DNA from 3 places in the Bacillus sp. PK6-013 genome. Region 3 is predicted to be linked to each of the others. Evidence: riboswitches for the same ligand, from Rfam matches in the RefSeq annotation. Region 3 holds a riboswitch; each other region holds the start of a gene.
What was found. A riboswitch is a leader RNA that binds a small molecule or an ion and turns the genes downstream of it on or off. The one in region 3 is predicted to bind S-adenosylmethionine.

Region 1 (6,317 bases), 1.5 Mb from region 3:
GCCGTTTCTCAGCATGCCCCTCACCTTTGTACCGGACAAAATGACATGATGTTCTTTGCTGTGAGGGCACGTTTTCGCCGTAGCCATTGAACCGCAGACATTGCAGTAGAAGCTGTGTTCGAATTTCAGCGGCGTAATGCCGATCTCTTCCGGCGCGAACTGATCGAACAGTTCCTGCGCTTCATATGTGCCGTAGTAATCGCCGACTCCGGCATGGTCTCTTCCGACGATAAAATGCGTACATCCGTAGTTCTTTCTGACAAGCGCATGGAAGATTGCTTCCTTCGGCCCCGCATAGCGCATCGCCGCCGGAAAAACGCCGAGAAAGACGCGGTCTTTCGGATAGTAGCCGTCAAGCAGCACCTGATAGCTTTCCATGCGGACATCAGCCGGAATATCGTCTGATTTTGTTTCCCCGACGAGCGGATTGAGGAAAAGACCGTCTACCGTCTCGAGCGCCGTTTTTTGAATGTATTCGTGCGCTCTGTGAACCGGATTTCTCGTCTGGAATCCGACGATCGTTTTCCAGCCGAGTTCTGCGAATTTTTTTCTTGTTTCCAGAGGTTCGAATGTGTGGGCCGGGAATTGCTTTACGCTCCGTTTAATGAGAGTGATCGGCCCGCCCACATAAACACTGCCGCGGTCAAACAATTTTTTGACGCCCGGATGCTCGAGTTCGTCGGTTTTATAGATATTGACGGCTTCCGTTTTCTTGTCCGGCGTATAGATGTCTTCGATCTCGATGACGCCGTATGTTTCCCCATTATAGGTGAGGCGGACGGTGTCCCCCGCTTTTAAGCTTGAAGCTTTTTGCTCGTCAACAGGCAGAGCGATCGGAAGCGTCCATACTTCGCCGCTTGACAGTCTCATATTTTCGACAACGGACAGATAGTCTTTCTCTGTCATAAAGCCTTGGATCGGGCTGTACGCACCGATTCCGATCAGCTCCAAATCTGAAAAAGCCATTAAATCCAGTTCTATTTCCTGTGCGATATGTTGAAAATCGTATGCTTCATTGACGCGGTTAACCAATACACCGCCGTGTGGTGCTAAACTCATAAACTTGTTTCCCCCTACTTTGTGTTTAAATTCCTCCGCCTTGTTCATGGACGGAGCTGTGCTCTTTTTTGACTGCTCTCATCAGGCTGATCGTCCCGACAGATGCCAGAAGGACGCTTGTGACGACGATGAGAGCATAATAGTCTCCTTTTAATAAAAGGCTGACCAGCATATAAGACAGGCTTAATGAAAGGAACGGCGAGACGACCCATACTTTCAGCATCGTTTTGACCACTTGTTTATGAAAGACATTGCCGCCGTTTTTTGCCATTCCCATCCCTATAATAGAAGATGATGTGACTTGCGCAAGCGGAACCGGCAAACCGAAAATCGAACTGATGATGACAAGCCCGGCTCCTGTTCCGGAAAGGATGATCCCCTCTCCTTTTGAAAATTTCGTTATTTTTTTGCCGTTTGTTTCAAGAACGCGCCTGCCCAGTAAAAGGGCGCCCAGCGCGACAAACAGTCCGCCGTAGAGCGTTCCTTCCCCGACTGTCAAAACATGCGCCGCCACCAGAGGTCCGACAGCATTTGCGACATTGTTCATGCCTGCTGAGAAGGCTTCAAAAAACCCGGTGATCAACAGAATGACCGCCAAAACCTTTGCTTTCTTTCCCGAGGCTGGACGTTTGATCGTTTTTTTCATGATGTTTGCCATCGCAAATGTAAAGGTAAAAGCGACGATTGGTACAACGACCCAAAATGAGACGATGACAAGCAAAGATTTCACATATAAAACCTGGTAAGCGACACCTACTCCGACAACAGATCCGACCGTCACTTCACTTGTCGAAAGCGGGATACCGAGTACATTTGCGATAAAGAGCGACAGTGCCGCCGAGCCGATAATAATGCAGACGATTTCAAGCGAAATCACCCGTTCGGGAATGATGCCTGAGCTGATCGTTTTCACGACGTTTCCTCCGCCGATGACGGCGCCCGAGAGAACGCCTGCTGCACAGATTATTAGTGCGTGAAACTTCTTTTTGACGGCTTCAGATCCATAGGCGATTCCCATTGAAGCAGCTGCACCGCTCGCTCCGATATTCATCGCAAAAAACATGCTAAATAAAATGGCGGCAAGTTCCATGACTCATCTCCTTACTCGTGTAATCCGCATTCTGTTTTAGCCGATCCGTTCCAGCGGCCTGATCGAAGATCATCCATTGTAAAGGCCGGAGAGGTGCACGGAGCGCAGCCGATGCTCGGGTAGCCTTGATCATGAAGCGGATTATACGGGAGATCGTGCTTTGTCACATATCTCCAAATATCCTTCCACGTCCAATGAATGAGCGGACAAACTTTGATAGACTTGAATTTTTCATCTTTGTTCAAAAAATTCGTTTTGCTCCGCCCGGGCGATTGCTCGCGGCGCAGGCCCGACAGCCACGCCGGGTAGCCTGAAAGCGTCTCGCGGAGAGGAATGACCTTCCTCATTTCACAGCAGGAATTCGGAGCGGTCTTCCATAGTTCGTCCCCATATTCTTTCGCCTGCTCTTCGACGGTAAGCTCCGGTGTTTTCATGATAATCTGAAGGCCTGGATATCGTTCTTTGACAGCGTCGATCGTTTCATACGTTTCTTTAAAATGAAATCCCGTATCAAGGAAAACGATGACCGCATCTTTTTTCACCTTATAAATCAAATCGATCAGGACGATTCCCTCAATTCCGAAGCTGCACGCATATACAAGCTGATTTCCGTAATGTCCGTACGCCCATTTCAAGACGGACAGCGCTCCTTTATAAGAGTCATCTTCCTGAAAAGAGATATTTGGTTCTTCCCATGTGCTGTAAGTAAAAATTTTCGGTTCCCCCTTTTTTCGCCAACAAAAAAACGGCTTCCAGCAGAAAAAAACTGTGAAAACCGCCTCTAGTTTGTCTAGTCAGCTATTTCAATCTTATTTTTTCATTTTTTTCGATTTGAATGACTTTGCCGTCCTGAACAACGAATGTGATCGATCCGTAATTCATGTCTTTCAGCATGTCTTTCATTTTGATGATCACCTTTTCAAGCTGTTCATCTGTCTTCACTTCTAGCTCCTCCTCTGCCCCTAAAAATTAAAATCTTTCTTCCAAATTTGAAAGAAAGACGAGGAACTCCGCTATTCCTTATCTCTCAAAATGAGGGCATTTTGCTGGAAGTAGCACCTTACGCTTCACACGCAGGTTGCCGGGTTTCATCGGACCAGTCCCTCCACCGCTCTTGATAAGTTTGCTTTTGTTATTTTAAAATTTTAGCACAATTCGAACAAAAGTCAACCCGACTTTTTTTATAGGATTAATAAAAAATAAAAATAATCCGATTTTACTATTTTTAAATCTGTAAAAAGACGCAAAAAAAGCCGTTCTCCCATTAGGAGAATACGGCTTTTATCATTAATCCATCCAAGACTTGCTTTCAGGATCCGCCTTCCATTCTTTCAGTTTGGCGGCATCCTGTTCGCTGATATATCCGCCGGCAAGCGCAGCCTCTGTCAATGTATCGTAATCAGTCAGCGTACGGTATTCAACGCCCGCTTCGCTGAAGGCGGCGGCAGCTTTAGGAAGCCCGTAAGTGAAAATGGCGGCGACGCCGAGCACTTCACATCCCGCCTCTGTGAGAGCGGCTGCCGCTTCAAGGACGCTTCCTCCCGTTGAAATTAAATCTTCAATTACAACGACTTTTTGTCCTTTTACAACAGCGCCTTCAATTTGGTTTCCTTTGCCGTGCGCCTTCGGTTTGCTTCTGACGTAGCACATCGGCAGGCTCAGCCTGTCGGCGGCAAGCGCGGCATGGGGGATTCCCGCAGTTGCCGTACCGGCGATCATTTCGGCTCCGGGAAACTTGTCTTGAATCAGTCCGGCAAGCCCTGAAGCTATATCATCCCTTACTTCCGGATATGAAAGCGTCAAACGATTGTCGCAGTAGATGGGCGACAAGATGCCGCTCGCCCATGTAAACGGCTCGTTCGGGCGCAGGAAAACCGCTTTGATTCTTAATAAATGGTTTGCAATGTCTGTTTTCATGCCTTGGTTCCCTCCCACTCATGTCCTATTTTTCTGTAGGCTGACACAGGATCTTCCGCCTGTGTAATCGAACGGCCGACAACGATCGCCGACACGCCTTTTTCCCTTGCGTAGCCAGGCGTCGCCACCCGGACCTGGTCGTTGTTTTTGTCATCCGCCATGCGAATTCCGGGTGTCACGGTCAGAAAATCTAAAGACGCGGCCCGGTAAATGTGTTCGGCTTCATGGACGGAGCAGACGACACCGTCAAGTCCGCTTTCTTTAGCCAACTTGCTGTAGTGAACAACTGTATCGAGAAGCGGCGTTTCAATCAGCAGCTCTTGCTGAAGCATTTCTGAAGACGTGCTTGTCAGCTGGGTCACAGCAATTAATGAAGGGCGTTTTCGGCCTGCCGGAGTCCCCGCTTCAAGGCCTTCAAGCGCCGACTCCATCATTTGCTTTCCGCCTGCTGCGTGCACATTGACAAGGCTGACGCCAAACCCCGCCAGCCTTTTCATCGCCTTGTATACGGTCGTTGGAATGTCGTGGCATTTTAGATCAAGGAAAATGCGGCAGCCGCGCTCCTGTAACTTTTCAAGGATGGCCGGCCCTTCCTGATAAAAAAGCTCCATGCCCACCTTCACGAAAAGCTCTTCTCCATGAAACCGGTCCAAAAACGCATATGTTTCCTGTGCTGATGCAAAATCAAGCGCGATGATGGGCGGCGTATGTTTCATCCTTCCAGCTCCTTCCGATACACTCGTTCAACGAACGGTATCCGTATTTTTCTAAAACGCGCGGCAAATCGGCGATGATTTCGGGACAAACAAACGGATTAACAAAGTTTGCGGTGCCGACGGCGACTGCGCTCGCACCCGCCAGCAAAAACTCAAGCACATCTTCCGCTGACTGGACACCGCCCATGCCGATGATCGGAATGCTGACTTTTTGGCTGACTTCATGCACCATTCTGATGGCCACCGGTTTAACAGCAGGGCCTGATAATCCGCCGGTTTTGTTCGCCAAGATCGGCTTTCCCGTTTTTAAGTCGAGCCGCATCCCGATCAGGGTGTTGATCATCGTCAAACCGTCCGCTCCCGCTTCTTCTATGGCAAGAGCGATGTCGGTAATATTCGCGACATTCGGCGACAGCTTCACATAGACGGGAACGCTCGCAACCTCTTTCACCGCTTTCGTCAGCTCACTGGCCATTTCCGGCTGCGTACCGAAGGCGATCCCTCCCGTTTTCACGTTAGGACAGGAAATATTCAGCTCGAGCGCATGAACATTCGGTGCTTTGCTGATTTCTTCAGCCACTTCAACATAATCGTCGATCTGCGAGCCGGCGACATTGGCGATAATCGGTGTATCGAACTGTTCGAGCCACGGCAATTCGTGTTCCATGACAGCCTCTAAACCCGGATTTTGCAGACCGATGGCATTAAGCATGCCGGCTTGCGTCTCGGCGACGCGCGGCGTCGGATTCCCGAAGCGCGGTTCGCTCGTCGTCGCTTTAATCATGATCGCACCGAGACGTGAAAGATCGTAAAAGTTCGCAAATTCTCTCCCAAATCCGAAGCAGCCTGAAGCCGGCATGATCGGATTTTTCAATTGAAGGCCCGGCAAATTGACTTCTAGCATCATAACAGCACCTCCTGGGCTTTGAAAACAGGACCGTCAAGGCATACCTTCACATAAGATGTTTCGCTTTCTTCCGTATGGCAGACACAGGCAAAGCAAGCGCCGATCCCGCATCCCATGCGCTCTTCCATTGACAGATAAACCTCTTTATCCGGATAGCGCTGTTTTAAAGCTTTCAGCATCGGTGTCGGTCCGCAGGCCATTATGCAGTCAAACTGAAGCCCCTCGTTTTCAATGACATCTGTAACAAATCCCTTTGAACCTCGGGTGCCGTCTGCGGTTGCCACATACACACGCCCGAAACGGCTGAATTCCTGTTCGTAAAAGACGTCTTTTGCAGAAGCAAATCCTAACACATGGATCGCGTGCACCCCTCTATTTGTCAGCTGTTTGCTCAGCTCGTAAAGCGGCGGAACACCGATCCCCCCTCCGACAAGAAGAGCCGTTTTCCCCGGTTCAAGCGATTCAGCCGGAAAACCGTTGCCGAGCGGACCAAGGACATCGATCTGATCTCCTTCCTGTTTTAAAGACAGGAGACTCGTGCCTTCCCCATCCTTGCGAAAGATGATGGTCACCTGCCGGGCGGCTCTGTTGATGTCGGCGATGCTGATCGGCCGCCTCAAAAGCGGCG
Region 2 (6,317 bases), 1.8 Mb from region 3:
GAAGAGAGACGCGTTCCACAATCTTTTTCACGGCTTCTGCATTCTCCAGCTCGAACGAAAGGACGGCGCCGGCGCCATATGACTGGTGCCTGTGAACTGACGCACCCGGATGCGAAGACAGTCCCGGATAATACACTTGTTTGACGGCCGGATGCTTTTCAAAAAATTCAGCGAGCTGCTGAGCTGTTCGAGATGCTTTTTCAAGCCGGACCTGCAGTGTTTTCAGCCCTCTCAGCACAAGCCAGCAGTCTTGGACGCCGAGAACAGCGCCGAACGAATTTTGCAGCTTATAAAGTTCTTCCCCGAGCTTTTTGTCTTTCACAACGGCAAGTCCTGATAATACGTCGCTGTGTCCGCTTAAAAACTTCGTCGCGCTGTGTAGCACAACATCGACGCCGAGCTCGAGCGGCCGCTGCAGCGCCGGGGTCATAAACGTGTTGTCAAGAAACGTCAGACAGCCGTGCGCCTTGGCAAGCTTGACGACGCCTCTGATATCCGTAATGCCGAGCGTCGGATTTGACGGTGTTTCAAGGTAGATGACTTTTGTATTTTCCTTTATGTTTAAAGCAATTTCATTTAAATCCGTCATATCGACGAAAGTATGTTCAATCCCGAAGCGGCTCAGCACTTCCGTAATCATCCGGTAAGTGCCGCCGTACACATCTTTTGTGACAAGCACGTGATCGCCCTTTGACAAAAGCAGAAAGGCGGTGGAAATCGCGGCCATTCCGGATGAAAAAGCAAATCCCCTCGTCCCTCCCTCAAGCTCGGCTATCGTGTCTTCAAGCGACGTTCTTGTCGGTGTTCCTGACCGGCTGTAGTCATATTCGCCGAATTTGTCAAAAGAACCTTGATGAAAGGTTGAGGCGTGCTGGATCGGCACGCTGACGGCTCCGGTTGCTCCGTCCGTTTTATTTTGGTTATGAACAAGCCTTGTTTCAAGCGTCCAGTTTTCATGACTCATGCGGAACCGCCTCCCCTTTTACTTTTTCCAGCGCAGCTTTTAGATCCTGCTTTAAATCGGAGACGTGTTCGATTCCGACTGAAAAGCGCAGAAGTCTGTTGCAGACGCCGTTTGCAATTCGGATGTCTTCCGGGATATCCATATGGGTCTGTGTCGCCGGATAGGTGATGAAGCTTTCGACTCCGCCGAGGCTTTCGGCGAAACAGATCGTCTTGAGATTTTTCAGCAACGGATTAACCCATTCTTCTTTTTGAACGCGGAATGACAGCATGCCGCCTTTTCCCGGATAAAGAACATCGGCAATTTCCTCCTGCTCTTCCAAAAAGGCCGCAAGTTCCCGCGCGTTTTCCTGATGCTGTCTCATCCTGAGAGCGAGCGTCTTCATCCCTCTCATTAAGAGCCATGAATCGAACGGCGATAAAACCGCGCCGATGGCGTTTTGGTGCTGGAACATTTCCTCAGACAGCTCTTCGCCTTTTGCAACGACAAGCCCCGCCAAAAGATCGTTATGACCGCCCAAATACTTCGTCGCGCTGTGAATGACAAGATCAGCGCCGAGCTCAGTCGGCTTTTGCAGAACCGGTGTATAGAACGTATTGTCAACAATGAGCAGCAAGTCGTGCTCTTTAGCGATTTGCGCGATTTTTTGAATATCAGCTTCCTGCATGAGCGGATTTGTCGGCGTTTCTACAAACAGTGCCTTTGTATTGTTCGTGATTTTCGACTTGATACAGTCTTCGTCTGAAAAATCGTCGTAGAAAAAGCGAAGTCCGTATTTCTTCCATTCGTTTTCAAAAAGGCGGTACGTTCCCCCATATAAATCGGACGAAACGATGAGCTCATCCCCGCTTTGAAACAGAGCCATGATCGTCTGAATGGCAGCCATACCGGAACTGAACGCAAAGCCGCGCGTTCCCCCTTCGAGTTTCGCGATTGCATCTTCAACAAGCTGTCTTGTCGGATTTTTTGTGCGAATGTAATCAAACCCTGTGGATTCCCCGATCCCTTTGTGCCTGTACGCAGAAGAGAAATAAACGGGAGGATTGACAGTTCCCGTTATTTCATCACTGCGGTTGCCGATTTGCGCCAGCGTTGTTTGTACATGTTCAGTCATATGACACCATCCTTTTAAAAATAAAAAACCCCTTCTTCATAAGAAGAAGGGGGATTATGCGCTTCTTCTTATCTTCCAAGCATCTGCTTGCTGGATTTAGCACCTTGGTACACTGACATCGTCAGTGCAGACCGGTTGCTGAGGTTTCAAAGGGCCAGTCCCTCCACCTCTCGTGATAAGAATCTCTTCAATTTTCTGATTGTTCTTTACTTTAACCTAAGTCAAGACATTTTTCAAGGGTCATTTTTAAATCTTTCCTCATATTGAACATGGTATGATGAAACCAAACGACGGAACCGGAGGAATCAGATGCCAAAAACAGAGCGATTAATCGAATTGATGATGACCGTTCATACAAAACGAAAATTTACGGCCGGGGAGCTCGCAGCAGAATTCGGGGTTTCCTACCGCACGATTCTCCGCGATCTGGACGAGCTGAGCGCGCTCGGCGTCCCGATCTATTCTGAAACAGGCGCGAACGGAGGCTATTATTTGCTGAATGAACCTGTGCTTCCGCCGCTCTTTTTTACACAATCAGAGGCGGCGGCTATGTTTTTCGCGTATCAATCTCTGCAGTTTTTCGGATCGCTTCCCTTTGATGCGGAAACGCGGATGGTTTTAAAAAAGTTCTACCGCCACCTTCCCGTGGAAACACAGGAGCGGATTGATGCGATGAAAGACAGAATCGTGTTCTGGAATCCGCATCGTCCAAAAGCCGCCGAACATTTAGAAACGCTTCTTGATGCAGCCATCAATCAATCCGTTTTGACGGTCGTTTATGACGGAACAGACGATTGCGCGGAGAGATCCATCCAGCCCATCGGCTTGTTCAGCTGGAACGGCTTCTGGTACTGTCCGGCCTATTGCTTTAAAAGGCAGGCGTTCAGACTGTTCCGCGCCGACCGCATCCTTCGGGCGGAAAAAGCGGCCAGCCCGCTGGCCCGCCAGCTTCCCTATCCATCGGTTCTCAGCTGGATCAAACATTCGGAGAGCGAGTGCCCTGAACCGGTGCGGCTGCAAGCGGAACTGACACGCAGAGGAGCCAGGCGGGCTGCGGCTGATGTGGACTTATTCAAGATCCTCACCATGCGGGATGACGGAACGGGGGCGATCGATGCAAACCTCCCCAGACCAGAACTTGAGTATTTCGGGGAACTTTTGTGGAACCTCGGCACTGAGGCAACTGTCAAAGAACCCGCAGAAATCAAGCTTCAGCTGAAACGGAAGGCTGCTGACATTTTAGCAAGGTACGACTGACTTTTTTTAAGAATCGTGACAAAGCCTGTCAGGATTAGGTGATACTTTTAGAATAAAGCAAAATGTAAAGGATGAAGCAAATGAAGCAAGTTCAAGCCCTGCGGAGCGATTTGTTCCACGAGATGGAGACGGGCATCCGCTCCACGTGTCATCTTCTGAAAAAAGTGAAGGAATCTGACTGGTCTTACCGGCCCGCCGACCGCATGCGAAGCCTGAAAGAACTGGCAAGCCATCTGACGGCCATCCCAGAAGCCGACATGGCTATCATGCAGGAAAAGGAAGAGGCCGCCATCTCCCGAATTGAAAAGAAGTATAGTGCATTGCAGTCGGCTGACCAAATGGCTGAAGCTATGCAGAAAGGATTCGCCGCTTTTCAAACGTATATGACTTCCCTCTCCGACGAGGAATTTTTGACGAAAAAAACAAAGCCGTTTTACCTTGATGAAGGGATGACCCAAAGCCGCTGGCTGACGGAAACGCTCACCCACGTCTTCCATCACAGGGCCCAGCTGTTTAATTATTTAAAACAGCTCGGCTATGACGTCAACATGTTCGATCTGTATCTTTAAAAGGTGTTCATATGAAGCTGCCTCTGACAAAAAAAGAACGGTCAAACTTAAGGACAGCCAAGGTAAAAATAAAAAACACGGCATATATGGATCTGTCCGTCCTTGCACATACGCTCGGTTCGTCTTTGGAGCGCGCCGCATACATCAAGGCGCTCGCCCAGTTTCAAACCGCTCCTTCCATCGGGCCGAAAATGGCGCAGTGCGCCGTTGACCTGGGCTACTATTCCCTTGGCGACATCAAGCATGAATCAGGTGCGGATTTGATCATCCGCCTCGAAAAACTGAAAGGCTACTGGGAAGATCCTTGTGCAGAAGATGCGCTGCGATGCATCGTCCATTACGCCAACGATCCCGAAAGCGCTAAAAGCTGGTGGGATTTCACAGAGGAAAGAAAAATGTACCGCGAACGCTGCGGATACCCTCCGGATAGACCGTCAACGCCCTGGTACGAAAAAAAACGGACATAAAAAATCACGGCTGCCGAACAGTTCGGCAGCCCTTTTCGCTTCTTTCACAAGAGAATTTCGTGTTAAAATGAATGGAAACGTTCACAAACATTATTTCTGGAGGAATTCATCTTGGCTATGAAAACAGGAGTCATTCAGGAGAAGAAGCTTTTTTCGGAAGAGCTCGGCGAGGAAATGGAGCTTCTCGTCTATTTGCCGTCATCCTTCTCGCCGCTTTACAAATATCATGTGATCATCGCACAGGATGGACATGACTATTTCCGCCTCGGGCGCATCAGCAGACAGGTGGAAGAACTGCTGGCGAACGGCGAAATCGAAAGAAGCATCATCATCGGCATTCCGTACAAAAACGTACAGGAAAGAAGGCTTACATACCATCCGGAAGGGTCAAAATTCGAAGCGTATAAACGTTTTTTGGCAAATGAACTCGTCCCTTTCGCCGACAGTGAGTACCCGACATACCAAGTCGGATCAGGCAGGACGCTGATCGGGGATTCGCTCGGAGGAACGGTTTCCCTCATGACGGCGCTTGACTATCCGAATATGTTCGGAAACGTCATTATGCAGTCACCTTATGTCGACCGCCATGTTCTCGATAAAGTGAAACAGTCCGATTCCCTGCAGCTTATTTCAATTTGCCACCAAATCGGAGAGAAAGAAACCGCCGTCAAAACGACTGATGATCAAATTTTGGATTTCACCGGTCCAAATGAGCAATTAAAAGAATTGCTTGAAGAAAAGCAGACAAACTACGATTTCAAAGCTTTCGACGGGGATCACAAGTGGACATACTGGCAGCCGCTCATCACCCCCGCTTTAAAAAAAATGCTGTAGCTCTCTGTATATCGGCCCATCTTTGATATACTAAACCATATCAATTGTTTAAGGAGGGAACAAAATGAAATACGGTATTGTGCTATTTCCATCAAAAAAACTTCAGGACATTGCAAATTCCTACCGAAAACGCTATGACCCGAATTACGCTTTAATTCCGCCCCACCTTACATTAAGAACACCTTTTGAAGTGTCCGAAGACGAGATCGCGAGCGTCGTAGGACACCTGAGGGAACTTTCAAAAGAGCTGAAACCGGTCACGCTGAAGATTACAAAATTCAGTTCCTTTGCCCCTGTCAATAATGTCATCTACATGAAAGCCGAACCGACAGAAGAATTGACGCAGCTTCATGAAAAAATGTACAGCGGCGTTTTGGAAGACAAACCCGAATATGCGTTTGTTCCCCATGTCACAGTCGCACAAAAGCTGTCAGATGATGAGCATTCCGACGTCCTCGGCACGCTGAAAATGAGAGACGCGTCGCACGAAGAAGTCATCGACCGCTTTCATCTGCTTTACCAATTGGACAACGGATCATGGACCGTCTATGAAACTTTTATTTTAGGAGCGTGAAGAAAGCCAGTGGAAGCCGTCATTGTGAAGAATCAACAACAGCTTGAAGACGCCTTCTTTGTTAGAAAGGAAGTCTTTATCAAGGAGCAGCACGTATCACCGGAAGAAGAAATGGATCATCTCGATCAGGAATCTTCACATCTCGTCATCTATGACGGAAAAGAGCCGATCGGCGCTGGCCGGCTACGGCTTGTCGACGGCTATGGCAAACTTGAACGAATCTGTGTACTGAAAAGCCACCGCTCCCTCGGCATCGGCAACCTGATCATTCAGGCGCTTGAAGAGGAAGCCGCCAAGCAAGGCGCGGTTCAATTCATGCTGAACGCGCAGACACAGGCTGTTCCCTTTTACGAAAAACACGGCTATAAAGTCGTGTCTGAAGAATTTTTAGATGCGAATATCCCCCATGTCAAAATGGTCAAAAAGTAACCGTTCCGCTTTTTAAGCGGAACGGTTTTTCTTTTCCTCAGAAAACATTTCATAGTTTGTTCATCTTTTGTTTATCGTTTATTCAACATTGTCTATTAAAGTTGTTTCT
Region 3 (6,317 bases):
AGAAGCATCTTTTTCAGCGGGGACGGAATTCGTTCAAACGGCTTTAATGAAAGCGGCTCCCGGTAAATATTGTAACCGCCGAACAGCTCATCTGCTCCTTCTCCGGACAAAACAACCGTAACTTGCTTCTTCGCTTCCTTCGCGACAAAATACAAAGGAATTGCAGCAGGGTCTGCCAACGGATCATCCAGATGCCAGACGATCTTTGGAAGCTCGTTCATATATTCTTCAGGGGAAATGATCGCGCTGAAGTTCTCCACGCCGACCCTATCAGCGGTTTCTTTCGCAACGTCAACTTCGCTGAAGCCTTCATGTTCAAAGCCGACAGAGAACGTTTTTAAGTTGGGATGAAATTGCTTCGCCACCGACACGATAAAAGAAGAGTCGATGCCTCCGGAAAGGAAGGAACCTACAGGCACATCGCTTCGCATATGGACTTTTACGGAATCAAAGATCGCGTCTCTTACTTCCTGAACAAGCTTGTCTTCTTCGGTCTGAACAGGCTTGAATTGAACTTTCCAGTATGTTTTAAATTGAATATCCTCGCCCGGGCGGACAGTAAACTGATGGCCCGGTTCTACTTTTTGCACCTTTTTGTCAAGCGTCTCAGGCTCTGGTACAAATTGGAATGACGTATACTGCTGAAGCGCTTTTTCATTCAATTCCAAATCGGCATCAACAGCCATCAGGCTCTTTCTTTCTGACGCAAAATAAACATGGCCGTCCGTTTTCGTAAAATAGAGCGGCTTAATGCCGAACGGATCGCGCGCTCCGTATAGGAGCTGTTCTTTTTTATCCCAGATTAAAAAAGCAAACATTCCGCGCAGCTTGGAAGCAGCTTCCTGTTTGTAGTGGCGGTAAGTCGCAAGCAAAACTTCCGTATCTGAATCGGTTTTGAACTCGTATCCTTTTGAAATAAGTTCGTCTTTCAGTTCTATATAGTTATAGATTTCTCCATTAAAAATAATCCAATAGGAATCATCTTCATAAGACAGAGGCTGTCCTCCGTTTTCCACATCGATGATGCTGAGCCTTCTAAATCCGAAGCCTACATGCTCATCATGATAGTACCCATCATCGTCCGGACCGCGGTGTACAATCATTTCATTCATTTGTTTAATCAGTTCTTCCTGGGCTGCTGTCTCGGATGATGGGCGATGATTGAATACCCCTACAAATCCACACATAGTATTGCCTCCGATTTTTTAAATTTCGTGCAGAAATCAAAGTCTGCTTCTTGATTAGACAAGTGTTTAAAGAAAAACGTTTCACATCCGCCCGCTTTTTGCCATCGAAAAACAAAGCCGCTTATGAAAGCGGCTATGCGGTTGTTATTCTCCTAATGCATCTTTCTTCAGCTGATCTGCTTTGTCTGTGCGCTCCCAAGGCAGATCGAGGTCGAGGCGGCCGAAATGTCCGTAAGCTGCCGTTTGTTTGTAAATCGGACGGCGAAGATCGAGCATTTTAATAATGCCGGCAGGTCTTAGATCAAAGTTTTTGCGAACCACTTCGATCAATGTTTCTTCACTGGCTTTGCCTGTACCGAATGTATCGATTGAAATGGATACCGGCTGTGCGACACCGATCGCGTAGGCAAGCTGCACTTCACAGGAATCAGCAAGGCCTGCGGCGACGATATTTTTCGCTACATATCTCGCAGCATAAGCTGCAGATCTATCAACCTTTGTCGCATCCTTACCGGAAAACGCTCCGCCGCCGTGACGGGCATATCCGCCATAGGTGTCAACGATGATTTTGCGTCCTGTTAAACCGGCATCCCCCTGCGGTCCTCCGATAACAAAACGGCCCGTAGGATTAATGAAGTACTTCGTGTTTTCATCGATCAGCTCTTTTGGCACTACCGGGTTGATGACATGCTCTTTCAGATTGCGCTGAATTTGTTCAAGCGAAATCTCAGGGTGATGCTGAGTCGAAATGACAATTGTATCGATGCGAATCGGCTTGTTGTTCTCATCATACTCAACAGTTACCTGTGTCTTTCCGTCCGGACGAAGATACGGCAGAATTTCCTCTTTGCGGACTTCTGTCAAACGGCGAGACAATTTATGAGCAAGCGAAATCGGCAGAGGCATAAGTTCCTTTGTTTCGTTGCAGGCAAAACCGAACATTAAACCTTGGTCTCCGGCTCCGATCGCTTCAATTTCAGCGTCGCTCATTGCTCCTTCACGCGCTTCAAGCGCCTGGTCGACTCCCATTGCAATATCTGGCGACTGTTCATCTATAGACGTTAAGACCGCGCAAGTTTCGGCATCAAAACCGTATTTTGCACGTGTGTAGCCAATTTCTTTAATCGTTTCGCGGACTGTTTTCGGAATATCGACGTAAGTGGACGTCGTGATTTCACCGCTTACCAGCACCAATCCGGTTGTCACAGATGTTTCACAGGCAACGCGGGCATTCGGATCTTTCTTTAAAATTTCGTCTAATATACTATCCGAAATCTGGTCGCAAATTTTGTCCGGATGTCCCTCCGTAACTGACTCTGATGTAAATAACCGACGGTTTTTGCTCATTTATGTTTCCTCCTGTATATGAAGATCAGCCGTGATCTTAAGTATGATACGGATCTCGTCCCTCTTGATTATATGACGATACTCGGGCTTCATACGCTCTCGTTTTGAAACAATTTCCATATGCTATTCTTGACGAGATTCTAAGTCAAAATTCCTCTTAATAGAATTTTTCCTGACTGGCTGCCCGGCTAGACCTTTCACGTCCTGTGAAAAACGCCCAGTACCTTCCTCCTGCTTGATACTCGGCTAAAACCTTTCACGTCCTGTGAAAAACGCCGAGTACCTTCCTCCTGAAGGCAGTTTTTTTAGCAATTTTTGGATCTCAATTTATGCAATAAAAAAACCTTTTCCTATTCGCTGAGGAAAGGGTCTGGTATTGCGTGCCTTTCACTCTTATCGCTCAAGGTATTGAACACCTTGCATCAGGTTAGCACCGTAGTTGTCTCAGAAACTGTTTTTTTCCATTAATAAGAGAAACCGGTTGCTGGGTTTCATTGGGCCTGTCCCTCCACCAGCTCGGGATAAGAGTATCCGCTCAATGAAATATCTTATCTTAAAATGGCTTGTTATGTCAATATCGGCCGCAATAAATTTAAACTTGTCTTTCGAGAAAAAACCCGAACGAAAAATGAAGAAACGGTATAGACTATAAGAGTAAATGTGTTATACTAATTCTACATTAATGTTATACACATTAAAAAACACGCAAAGGAAGGTTTTTTATGAATTCTGTAGATTTAACAACTGACTTACAAACGTTATTAATGGGCGAAAACGTTCAGCTGAACTTATCCGTTCCCCTTTTGGTTGAAAAAGTCCTTGAACGCAAAGAAGGAGTCTTAACATCTTCCGGAGCCGTGCGGGCTACAACCGGTACATACACCGGCCGCTCGCCAAAAGACAAATTCATTGTGGAAGAAGCGAGCACAAAGGACAAAATCGATTGGGGCGCAGTAAACCAGCCGATTTCAGAATCCGCCTTTGACCGGCTGTACACAAAAGTGCTCAGCTATTTAAAGGAACGCGATGAATTGTATGTATTTGAAGGGTTTGCAGGAGCAGACGAAAAATACCGGCTTCCGATTACAGTTGTCAACGAGTTCGCCTGGCACAACCTGTTTGCAAGACAGTTGTTCATCAGACCTGAAGAACATGATAAAAAACCTGAAGAACAGCCGTTTACGATTCTTTCCGCTCCGCATTTCAAAGCCGATCCGCTCATTGACGGGACCAGATCTGAAACATTTATCATCGTGTCGTTTGAAAAGCGTACGATTTTAATCGGAGGCACCGAATATGCCGGCGAGATGAAAAAATCGATTTTTTCTATTATGAATTATCTTCTTCCTGAACAAAACATTTTACCGATGCACTGTTCGGCAAACATTGGCGAGGAAGGCGGAACAGCTCTCTTCTTCGGATTGTCAGGCACAGGAAAAACGACGCTTTCCGCCGATCCGAAACGGAAGCTGATCGGTGACGACGAACACGGCTGGTCCAGCACAGGCGTTTTCAACATTGAAGGAGGCTGCTACGCCAAGTGCATTAACTTAAGCAAAGAAAAAGAACCGCAGATTTACAATGCGATCCGCTTCGGTTCCGTTCTTGAAAATGTCGTGGTTGACGGCAAAACCGGGGAGCCGGACTATTCCGACGCATTCTATACGGAAAACACGAGAGCGGCTTACCCGATTGATGCGATTGACAACATCGTCAAGCCGAGCATCGCAGCACACCCGCAGACCATTGTATTTCTGACGGCAGATGCTTTCGGCGTGCTTCCTCCGATCAGCAAGTTAACGAAAGAACAAGCCATGTATCATTTCCTGAGCGGATATACAAGCAAGCTCGCCGGCACCGAACGCGGGATCACCGCTCCTGAAGCCACATTCTCGACCTGCTTCGGTTCCCCGTTCCTTCCGCTCCCTGCACATGTGTACGCTGAAATGCTCGGAAGAAAAATCGATGAACACGGCGTCAGCGTCTTTCTCGTCAATACAGGCTGGACCGGCGGCGGATACGGAACAGGGGAAAGAATGAGCCTCGCTTATACGAGAGCGATGGTTCAGGCTGCGATAGAAGGAGAACTGGATAACGCCGAAATGAAGACTGACCGCATTTTCGGACTTCATTCACCGGTCCATGTTCCGGGTGTGCCTGATCAAGTGCTTGACCCGGCTAAAACTTGGACAGATGAAAACGATTACGAGGAAAAAGCGATCCACTTGGCGAATGCATTCAAAAAGAATTTCAAAAAATTCTCTAATACCGAAAACATTGAAAAAGCCGGAGGACCGCTCGTATAACTCAACCCGCTTGCAGCAGCGCAGGTATTCTGCGCTGCTGCAGTTTATTAAAAATCCGCTTCGCCTGTCAGCGGCCGATGCCATTTTCTGGACAATGATTAAAACGACAATCAAGCACGGCCTGTGATAAAACGCTTCCAATTCGCGGCTGTTATTATTTGAAAATACAGACTTTTTTTATTTTTAACAAAAGAAATCTTTCATATGATAATATGATAAAAACATTTGTATATATCAGGAGGACACATCTATGAAATTTGGATTACTGCCGAGAATTATGACGGCAATTGTTCTTGGTGTTATCGTCGGAAGCTTTGCTCCGCTTTGGTTTGTCAAAACAGCCGCTACTTTCAATGATATTTTTGGAAACTTCATTAAATTCGTCATTCCTTTTATTATTATCGCTTTTATTATTCCCGGCATCGGACAAATCGGCCGCGGCGCCGGAAAAATCCTTGGCATTACAGCAGGTATCGCCTACACGTCAACCATTTTTGCCGGCCTCCTGGCGTACCTTGTCGGATCAAATCTTCTCCCCGCGATCATTTCCGGCCATCAGCTGCAGGAATTTAAAAATCCGGAAGAAGTTTTGCAAGCAGGATTTTTCACCATTGAAATGACGCCGTTTATGAGCGTGATGAGCGCACTGATTTTTGCTTTCATCATGGGAATCGGAATCGCTTATCTGCCCGGAAAAACATTAAAAAACGCATTCGATGAATTTCAAACGATCGTTGAAAAGCTGATATCATATATTATTATTCCGTTACTGCCTGTTCATATTTTCGGTATTTTCACCAATATGACGTTCGGCGGTCAGGTGCAGACAATCTTATCCGTATTTGCTAAAGTTTTCGTGATGATTATCGTGCTTCACCTCGTCATACTTTTGATTCAGTACTCCGTTGCGGGCGCTGCAAACGGCAGAAATCCGCTGTCGCTGTTGAAAATCGTGGCGCCGGCATACTTCACTGCGCTCGGCACACAATCGTCAGCGGCAACGATTCCCGTCACGTTGAGACAAGTCAGAAAAACGGGAGCAAGCCAAAAAGTGGCTGACTTCGCCGTTCCGCTCCTGGCCAATATTCATTTGTCAGGTAGCACGATTACACTGACGAGCTGTGCAATGGGCGTAATGATTCTAAACGGTCAAACACCGACTTTTTCGATCATGATGCCGTTCATTTTAATGCTTGGCGTCACAATGGTCGCAGCGCCCGGTGCCCCGGGGGGTGCCGTTATGGCCGCGGCCGGACTGCTGCAGTCGATGCTCGGCTTTAATGAAACCAGCGTATCATTGATGATCGCACTTTACCTTGCTCAGGACAGCTTGGGTACAGCAACGAACGTGACAGGAGACGGCGCTCTCACCATGCTGATTCACAGGCTGACTTCCAAAAAAGGAATCGGAAAAGAGGAAGATGTGCCTGCATAATACAGAAAAGCCAAGGACGCTATCCGCGCCTTGGCTTTCTTT

Region 1: linked by a shared signal. The riboswitch ahead of M1E03_RS13000 (YezD family protein) and the one ahead of metK (methionine adenosyltransferase) in region 3 are both predicted to bind S-adenosylmethionine.
Region 2: linked by a shared signal. The riboswitch ahead of M1E03_RS14905 (methionine biosynthesis PLP-dependent protein) and the one ahead of metK (methionine adenosyltransferase) in region 3 are both predicted to bind S-adenosylmethionine.

What each region holds. Positions count from the first base shown of each region.
Region 1 covers NZ_CP096417.1:2,580,119-2,586,435, forward strand. The annotation lists gene sat (sulfate adenylyltransferase) at 1-1,059, opposite strand, end outside; gene M1E03_RS12990 (inorganic phosphate transporter) at 1,085-2,149, opposite strand; gene M1E03_RS12995 (phosphoadenylyl-sulfate reductase) at 2,161-2,862, opposite strand; gene M1E03_RS13000 (YezD family protein) at 2,948-3,064, opposite strand; SAM riboswitch class I at 3,167-3,273, opposite strand; gene pyrE (orotate phosphoribosyltransferase) at 3,437-4,066, opposite strand; gene pyrF (orotidine-5'-phosphate decarboxylase) at 4,063-4,782, opposite strand; gene M1E03_RS13015 (dihydroorotate dehydrogenase) at 4,751-5,686, opposite strand; gene M1E03_RS13020 (dihydroorotate dehydrogenase electron transfer subunit) at 5,686-6,317, opposite strand, start outside.
Region 2 covers NZ_CP096417.1:2,943,245-2,949,561, forward strand. The annotation lists gene metC (cystathionine beta-lyase) at 1-964, opposite strand, end outside; gene M1E03_RS14905 (methionine biosynthesis PLP-dependent protein) at 954-2,078, opposite strand; SAM riboswitch class I at 2,144-2,260, opposite strand; gene M1E03_RS14910 (helix-turn-helix transcriptional regulator) at 2,388-3,335, shown strand; gene M1E03_RS14915 (DinB family protein) at 3,416-3,904, shown strand; gene M1E03_RS14920 (helix-hairpin-helix domain-containing protein) at 3,916-4,371, shown strand; gene M1E03_RS14925 (esterase family protein) at 4,483-5,205, shown strand; gene M1E03_RS14930 (YjcG family protein) at 5,270-5,779, shown strand; gene M1E03_RS14935 (GNAT family N-acetyltransferase) at 5,789-6,208, shown strand.
Region 3 covers NZ_CP096417.1:1,094,974-1,101,290, reverse strand. The annotation lists gene asnB (asparagine synthase (glutamine-hydrolyzing)) at 1-1,187, opposite strand, end outside; gene metK (methionine adenosyltransferase) at 1,332-2,534, opposite strand; SAM riboswitch class I at 2,925-3,062, opposite strand; gene pckA (phosphoenolpyruvate carboxykinase (ATP)) at 3,257-4,840, shown strand; gene M1E03_RS05585 (dicarboxylate/amino acid:cation symporter) at 5,091-6,275, shown strand; gene M1E03_RS05580 (DUF2584 domain-containing protein) at 6,316-6,317, opposite strand, start outside.